DNA from 2 places in the Alicyclobacillus sp. CIJ1 genome. Region 2 is predicted to be linked to the other one. Evidence: riboswitches for the same ligand, from Rfam matches in the RefSeq annotation. Region 2 holds a riboswitch; the other holds the start of a gene.
What was found. Region 2 has a riboswitch for cyclic di-AMP ahead of AC27E8_RS14255 (C40 family peptidase). Riboswitches for the same ligand answer to the same signal wherever they lie in the genome.

Region 1 (4,358 bases), on a different contig from region 2:
TGGGGCGAATCGCCTCGTGCGCGTCTTGTGCGTCTTCGTTTTTTGCATATTGCCGCGGCCGATCCGGCACGTAATCCTCGCCAAACGATTGCCGAATATAAGCTCTCGCTTCTTCCTGCGCGGACTGCGCGATGCGCGTCGAATCCGTTCGCATGTAGGTGATGAGACCGACCGTGCCTTCGCCCGGCACATCCAGCCCTTCGTATAACTGCTGCGCAATTTGCATGGTCTTGTACGCTCGGAACCCGAGTTTTCGTGCCGCCTCTTGTTGGAGACTGCTCGTCGTGAACGGCGCAGCGGGATTTCGCTTCCGCTCGGATTTCCTGACCCGACGCACGATCAGTGAATGGCCTTCCACACGGGCCAACAGTTCGCGCACGGCCTCTTCGTTCGGAAGCGGTGTCTTTTCCTCACCATAACCATGAAAGCGAGCGACGAGCTTCTTTCCGTGTACTTGGCCGTGGGCGTCGACAGTCCAGTATTCCTCAGGCTGAAACGCTCGAATTTCGTTTTCGCGGTCGACAATGAGCCTGAGCGCCACTGACTGCACGCGGCCTGCAGAGAGGCCCTTTTTCACCTTTCGCCACAGCAACGGACTCAGCTTGTAGCCTACAAGACGATCCAGAATGCGCCGCGTTTGTTGCGCGTTGACGAGATCCAGGTTGATCTTCCTCGGATGTTGAAACGCCTGTTTGACTGCGTCCTTCGTGATCTCGTGAAACACGACACGACAGTCATCGTCAGGATTGAGATCGAGCAGATGTTGCAGGTGCCAAGCGATGGCTTCCCCTTCGCGATCAGGGTCCGCCGCGAGATAGACCTTTTTCGCCTTCTTACTCGCCTCGCGGAGCGCCTTGATGACATCGCCCTTCCCGCGGATGGTAATATATTTCGGTTCGAAACCATGTTCCACGTCGACGCCGAGTTGGCTCTTGGGCAAGTCTCGCACGTGGCCCATGGAGGCTTTCACTGTGTACTTGCTCCCCAGATACTTCCCAATCGTCTTCGCCTTGGCAGGCGACTCGACGATGACCAGATAGTCTGACACGCCACGATCCTCCATTCGTCGCAGCCTTGGCAAACCCTGTCCTTGGTTCAAACCATATTATCACCGGGATCCTTTCCTTTGCAAACGGTGGACGCGCCGTCCCTCACTTTGCGCAGCTTGCGTGCGCGCGCCGTTTCGTCCTGGACAGATGGAGCGAAAGTTCCAGTTGTGCTGTCCACTTCGTGAATGGTAACGTGAAGGCAAAGGCGGATCGCGCCGTCCATCCGTTGGCAAGGTGGTTCATATCCTTATGAAAATAGGTACGCACCATGGAAAGTTCCATGCCGATGAAGTGTTCGCCGTCGCGATACTCAAAGCGATTTATCCAGACGCCCGCATCGTCCGCACCCGAAATAAATCGGTGCTGGCGCAATGCGATCTCGTCGTCGACGTCGGCGGCGGCCCTTACGATCACCACAGCGTGCAAAAGGTACATCGCCCGAACGGCATTCCCTACGCTTCCGCCGGCCTCATCTGGCGCGATTTTGGCGACCGATTTCTGGAATCCCTTGGTGTGGAGCGGGAAGAGGATCGAGCGCTGATATCCAGCAACATCGACGACAAACTCTTTCAGGCTATCGACGCGATCGACAATGGAATCGACCTAGAGCGGGACATGCGAATCAAGGGAATCTCGGAGCTCGTGAGTTCCTTCAATCCGCCGTGGAATTCGCAGGAGGACGAAAACCGAGCCTTCGAGCGAGCTTTAGACTTTGCTACGCAGATTCTCATGAACTACGCGAACCACGAGATCAGCCGAATTCAGGCGACGGAGATTGTGAAAGCGGCTTATGCGGCTCGCAAGGAGCCTGCGCTTTTGGTCTTGCCAACCTGTTGCCCCTGGACAGAAACTCTGCTCGAAATGGACCCCGCTGGCGAAGTGCTCTATGTCGCCTTTCCGGATAAGACCGGCCAATATCGCCTTCAGGTTGTGCCCAAAGGTCCCGGGACATTCGAAGCTCGCAAGCCTTTGCCGAGCGAATGGGCGGGCAAAGAAGGCGAGGAGCTTGTATCCATTTGCGGCGTCGAAGATGCGGTGTTTTGCCACCCCGCGCGATTCATCGCGGGCGCAGAGACGCTGGACGGCATCCTGCAGATGGCGGAAGAAGCGTTGGCGGCCGAACCATCGAATCCCTGAGGCCGCGATGCAATCCGAAGAAAATGGAGAGCCAGAGTTCGGTAGTGAACCGAACCTGGCTCTTTTGGGCAACGTGTGCCGCTGCTCACTTCGCAAAGACGAGGTGACCAATCTTGCTAACCACAGGCTGACTCCAAACCCAGCTTCCAGAAGGCGTCTCGGAAGGATTGTAGAACACAAGCGCCCCTGGGACGACATCGTCACCGTTCAGGACGTCGAGTGCAGCCTGGACATTCTGCGCGTCGGGTTGCGAATAGATATAACCGTTCGCGACACTTTCAAACTGATAGTGACCGTCGCTCACTTGAAAAACGACCTGCTGCACCGTGTTCCCGTATCCACCCGCTTGAATTCGATGCATGATGACGTCGCCGACAGCGATCTGCGCCTGAAGTGGCTCTCCTCCGGCTTCCGCGTGAATGACGTGCTCCAACCAGTAGAGTTCGCTGCTTGTCGCGGAGGTGGATGCGGCAACATGGGCCTGAGGGACGTGCGAAGACCGAGATAGGCCGACCGGCACACGGACCGTGGATCCAACCTGGAGATTTAAGGGATTCACGGCGGGATTGGCGGCTAACATTTCGCTGGTCGAAACGCCAAATCGCTTCCCAAGGAGAAACAGCGTGTCTCCTCGTTTGACCGTGACGTTTTCGACATGGGGAACCTTTACGGAACTGCCGATCTGCAGATTCTGCGGGTTGACGTCCGGATTTGCGGCCTCCACAAGCTGCACAGGCAGGCCGTGCGAGTGCGCAATCGTCCACAGCGACTGCCCTGGCTCTACGGTGACGGTCTCCGCAGAGGCGTTCGACACACTGAGTGCCGCGGTCGCGACCATGGCACACCCTGCGATCCAAGTTCGAAACGGCATGTCATCCATCCTCTCGTTTACGCCTCCGAGGTTAGTTGTCGGGTTCGGGTAACGAGTCCCCTTCGCGCCCCTCGGCGCGATTCACCCCAAGGCCAAAGGCCTTCAGTCCCCCGTACGCGCCCTTGCGCGATTCGGCAAAGTCTTGGACGGCGACCATCATATCAGCCTGTACGACCGGAGAAAACCCAAACTTGTTGACATCTGAGGTGCTTCTAACCGATGGATCTACTCGGTTCCACGCATCGTGTTCGGCGAAATCGCGACCAGTGTGCCATATCCCGTGAGTTCCCAGACGTGCTTGGCCGCTCGAATCGGAAGCTCCACGCAGCCAGCGCTCTGTGGCTTGCCGTACGTCTGACGCGGGAAGCCGTGGATGGCCTGTTCTCCATAGAAGAAGCTCACGTACGGCACATGCTCCACTCGGTAAGGCCGGCCGCTTGGGCCGATTCCTTGCATCGTCTGTTCTCGGTTTCGCAGAAAGATGGCGTGAATCCCGGATTGAGTCGGGGTGGCCGGCAGGCCGGTGCTGCACGGCGTTTCAAAGACGACGCCACGTCCATCTTCCCATACGCGAAGCCGCTCAGGGAGCGATTGGTCGACCAACACCATCCGATACGGATGGGTTGCCGTGAGACCTAACGCCCATGCGAGTTCGAGTGTCCGACGAACACGAGGTCCGGTGTACCCATCCACACGAAGGCCGTGATCGGCCTCGAATTGCATCACCGCGCCCTTCGTGATCTCTGTGTACTGCTCCGGATTCCACGTCCGTTCAAGTTCGATGGGGACATTGGGCGAATTCCACGTCCAATAGCCGATTGGAACGCGACCCCAGTCCTGAGGATAGAGGCGCTCGGTCGGTAGGATCGCGTGATACCTGCACGGGAGATAGCCGAGTTCACTAAGGACAACGTGCAAGCTCCAAATCGGTTCGCCGCGATCGCCCACTGTCCAGACCAAAGACGTCGGAGGGCCGGTGAAACTCCGCATCCCAGGCTGAGCATCATTCATCAAGTCGGGTGTGGCGCCCGCGCAATGAGGTTCGTTCGCCCACATGCTCAGGAGGGCCGATGCGCTCACCGCGAAGATGCGAGCCAAGGCCACGAATACACTGCGACGCCCCTTCATGCTCATCGTCCTCCCACCTTCCTCATGTAGGATGGACGATGGGACGCACGAAGAGTATTCCATTGATTGGCTTATGAGCCGGACGGCGCTCGGTTCGGCCGAATGTGATACGTTCCATCTGGGTGGCGCGTGACCATCGAAGCGAGTTCCATCTCGAGAAGCGCGCCGAAGAC
Region 2 (4,358 bases):
TCGTGCAATCCTTGCGACGATAACGCTTGATTTTCGGTTGGTTCCATTGGCACACTCCTCTATCGCCTGCGCAGACTCGGACAGCCCCAGTGTATCAGGGCCCAAACGCAGGAGCAAATCCGGGGGACTTCCACGGTGTTCCATCGAGCCTCGCAGAGGGCAATGGGCAGAAGGAGGGCAGAAGAAAGAGGCATAACTGTGCGTGAACATAATTGCGAGTGAACCAAAAATGGCGAGGGCTCAAAACCCTCGCCATTTTTGCGTTTGTTGGCGGAGAGGGTGGGATTCGAACCCACGGTGCCCTTGCGGACACGGCGGTTTTCAAGACCGCTGACTTCAACCACTCGCCCACCTCTCCACATGACAACGAAGGAGAGGCCAAACCTCCCCTCCAAATGGAGCGGAAGACGGGATTCGAACCCGCGACCCTCGCCTTGGCAAGGCGATGCTCTACCCCTGAGCTACTTCCGCATATGTCCACGTCCGAACGCAGCTATACTTTACATCGACGTTGAGACGCGTGTCAACTCCTCCAGGCGCTCTACAACTCCACAAAACGTCACAAAGGTGAGCGCCGGTCCCGGAAATTTCGATACAAATGGCCGCGCCCCGAGCGCTATAATATCGTCAAGGCGAGTTCATCAACAAGGGGAGATCCGGGTTGCCAGCCATTCCGCAGTGGGTTGTATATGCTGCCGCCGTCGTGTTCCCCATTCTGGCCTTTGCACTGACACCGCCAAGCATATGGGTCAACCGACTCGTTTCGTCGCTGTCCATCCATCCAACGTTTGATGTCTCCCGTGTGACATCGGTCAACGTGTACGGAACGGAACTACGTGGACGTGATCGCGACCGGTTTCTTCACGCATTTAACCAGGCAGATTTCCTGTTTGAGCGGGGGATGATCCCCGAACTCAACTATAATCCGATTTTTATCCGCGTCAAAGAGGGTAAGCGGATGTATGAGTTCACCGCGTACCTCTACGGGGACGGCATGGTCCAAATGGTCCGGCACAAGCGGAAAAAGAACGTTCCCTACCGCGTGTCATCTCAGCAGTTGGAGATGGTGCTCCAATCCTGCGTCCGGGATCCCTGGTGGGTGAGCTGAGGCACGAGCCGAGCTTCAAGCGGATTTCAAGCATGGTGTGTTAGGTTACAACCGTACCGCGCTTATTCCAGTTTCGGTACGGAGGTGGCAACGATGCCAATGTTCCTGCATCGGAAGGCCCTTGTTGGTTCGGCCGCTGTTCTGTCGACCCTCGCCGCGGGCGGCGGTGTGGTCTTTGCAGCGGTTGACCGCGGTCACGAATCTGTGCGCGCAGCCAGCGAGCAATCGGGATCGCCGATGCGCGCGGATCGTCAAATCTTGCGCACGCTGAGGCAAGACCTTGTGAGCGAAGCGGCACAGGAACTCCATCTCACCCCAACCGCTCTTCGCCAGGACTTGCGAGAAGGCAAGACGATGGAACAGCTCGCCGCGCAAGCGGGCATCTCTACGTCCACGCTTATCTCGAATCTCGAAAGCAAGGCCCAGTCAGACATTCAAGCCGACGTTGCGAACGGAACCCTCACGAGCGCACAAGCTTCGAAAATCGAATCGAAGGTGGATCTCGCCATTCAAGCGTGGATGAACGGAAAGTGGCCGACTGGATGGGACAAGATGCGTCCGCGCGGAGCCGGCGTGTGGCGCCGAGAATTGATTGCGACTGCCGCGCAGGACTTGCACCTGTCGACCTCGTCGCTCATCGCCGATTTGCGTAAGGGGCAAACCCTCGCCGAGATAGCTGCGGCACAGGGCGTCTCCACGTCGACGCTCATCTCCGACCTCGAGAATGCGGCGCAAGCCGACATCCAAAAAGCCGTTTCCAATGGAAAGATCACCGCGAGCGAGGCGCAGGCGATATTGGGGCGGATCGACACGTGGATCACGGACTGGGTCAACGGCACGCTCCCCCATCCTTCAGGCGCCCATCTGCCAGGCGGGCAACCGACATCGTCGACAACCGGTTCCAATACGGCTTCCAACGCGTGAAGTGCAGTTCCTCCACGGCCCCGATGTCGAGTCGGGGCCTTTGCTTTGGCCCCCGGATGGTGTCCCGATGTCCCTTCGCGTCGGTCGCTTGATGATGTTCCGCGGAGTTCCGTGAAGTTCCCAAGCTCCAAGATCACCCTTTGACTTTCCACAAGGAACCGTATCGAAGAAACCAATTTACCTGTGGCTCTTCCTTTTAAGGCATTCATCCTCCGCCCGATCCATGATTCTCGTAATGAATGAGCTTGCGCTTCCTGTTACGCTTTCAGTGCACCACTCACACCAAGATTACGCCGAATCCTGCGAAACGCAGGTACGGGGGACAAGCGGGCTTGACGCCCAGGGGTGAATTGCGCCTCGTGCGCATAGGGGGACTCTTCCACCCGAACCCGTCAACTAACCTCGGAGGCTACAGGAGGAGAAGCATGCTGCCGAAACGAACGTCCCTTGGAGCGATTGCCGCGACGGCCGCCACTCTTGCAACGCTGACCATGGGCGGCTGCACAGCCCTCGCGCAAACTTCGTTGCCCCCTGGGGTTCATCTCGATCCGTCCATTCGACCTCTCGCTTCAGAAAACGCGTCTTACCAACAGAAAACGCAGGCGGTCCTGGAAGTGGCCGAAAGCAAGATCGGCACGCCCTACATCTGGGGGCACAACGAAGACCGCGGTCAGTACGGATTTGACTGCTCGAACTTTGTGGAGTACGTCTATCACCACGCTCTCGGGTATCGCTTTACGACCTCGTCACGCCTTCAATACCTCGAAGTAGGCTGGCGCGTCCCGTACAGCGACCTGAAGCCTGGCGACCTGCTCATCTTCGACGACGGCGGGCATGTCGGGATTTACGCGGGCAATGGAGAAATGATCCAGTGCGGCGGCGGGCTCGGACGCGTCGGCTTCCTCAGCGTGCGGCCGGGATCGTACTGGTATCGGCACCTGTCGGCTGTTCGACAAATGTACACTTGAACCCTAAAGTCGCCCGGCCGCTGGCACCATCCGCTTCGGCCGGGCCCATCCATTCTATAGCCCCCCTTGCGTTGCATAATTTGCCCTTCTATGCACATCTTACAACCATGAACCGATCCCGATGCATAGGTATGTGCCTCACACTCGTCTGTGCAGCCGCTTGTTGGTGCTCGAGCGCCGCGCCGGCGCGCGGAACGACGGTGGCGAAGCAGGCGCACGCGACCGCCCACGCGCAGTCGGTGTCGTGGCGATCCGAGCCGGAGGCCATCACGGTGTTCGGCCGCAGCTACGACATTCGCCGGTGTCGGAAGCTCACCGACACGTTTGTCGTCACGGCCTACAACCTGGATCGCTTCTCCACCGGAAAGGACCCTGGCGATCCCGGCTTCGGAGTGACGAGCACCGGGCGGCCCGCCGTGATCGGACGGACCGTTGCCGTCGATCCGGCGGTGATCCCTTACGGCAGCCTGCTCTATATCGAGGGCGTGGGCTGGCGAATCGCGGAAGACACGGGAGGTGCCATTCGAGGCCATCACATCGACGTGCTCATGCCGTCGCGGAAACATGCCTTGCAGTTTGGGGTGAAGCGCAACTGCCGGGTGACCGTGTACATCCCGGACGATCTCGACGACGTCTAGTGGTTGCGCAAAAACTCGCGAATCTGGTCCATGAAGGGAGCGAACAGATCCGCGTAGCGCGAGACGGCCTCGCGCACGTCCTTCGGCGTGATGCGGGCGTGATCGCGAAGCAGGCGAGATCGGAAGTCGATCACGCCGGTGAAGACATCGAACCACCGAGCGTCGAGGACCTCTTCCTCGACGAGGACTTTGACGATATCGGCGTAGCCGCCGGGATCGCGCATCACAAGCGCGTCGATGATGAGCGACGCGATGTCGGTGACGTACTCGACGCTGGTCCACAGCGCGCGCTCGGCGGCGAGCCGCCACGTGAGATCTTCTTCCCACGCGTCCTCTCGCTCGGCCAATTCCCCCAACCACGCGGCCCGAGCGCTGAGGGCTTCGAGCCACGCCTCAATTTGCCGCTTATGATCCTTCGTCAGAAACACCGTCTCACCTCACTTGAAAACGCGAGGCAACGTCGGAAAAAAGCCTCGCGAATACGTCATCCTGAACAATCGGGCTGCGATCGGTGCAAGGGAACCCTTGTAGACCCAAAATCCAAGGCACGAGGCGCACCGCCGTGGTCTCCGACGTCGCGGGCCGAGCCTTCACGTCGTGCACGTCGGCGAGATACACCCATTTGCTCGCCTCGGAGCCGTCGCGCAGGACAATGGTGTACTGGGCAATCCAGGCGAGGTTCTCGAGCAGAGCGCCCGCCTCTTCAAACGCTTCGCGCCG

Region 1: another riboswitch for cyclic di-AMP. It lies ahead of AC27E8_RS08255 (cell wall hydrolase); the one in region 2 lies ahead of AC27E8_RS14255 (C40 family peptidase).

The regions. Positions count from the first base shown of each region.
Region 1 is NZ_BAAJPH010000103.1:131,175-135,532, forward strand. It holds gene topA (type I DNA topoisomerase) at 1-1,048, opposite strand, end outside; gene AC27E8_RS08250 (MYG1 family protein) at 1,299-2,186, shown strand; gene AC27E8_RS08255 (cell wall hydrolase) at 2,272-3,057, opposite strand; cyclic di-AMP (ydaO/yuaA leader) riboswitch at 3,063-3,204, opposite strand; gene AC27E8_RS08260 (L,D-transpeptidase) at 3,283-4,185, opposite strand; gene dprA (DNA-processing protein DprA) at 4,257-4,358, opposite strand, start outside.
Region 2 is NZ_BAAJPH010000143.1:241,117-245,474, reverse strand. It holds gene AC27E8_RS14280 (general stress protein) at 1-47, opposite strand, end outside; tRNA gene AC27E8_RS14275 (tRNA-Ser) at 269-358, opposite strand; tRNA gene AC27E8_RS14270 (tRNA-Gly) at 397-471, opposite strand; gene AC27E8_RS14265 (YfmQ family protein) at 662-1,108, shown strand; gene AC27E8_RS14260 (hypothetical protein) at 1,202-2,032, shown strand; cyclic di-AMP (ydaO/yuaA leader) riboswitch at 2,314-2,458, shown strand; gene AC27E8_RS14255 (C40 family peptidase) at 2,458-3,000, shown strand; gene AC27E8_RS14250 (3D domain-containing protein) at 3,201-3,638, shown strand; gene AC27E8_RS14245 (DUF86 domain-containing protein) at 3,635-4,066, opposite strand; gene AC27E8_RS14240 (NUDIX domain-containing protein) at 4,071-4,358, opposite strand, start outside.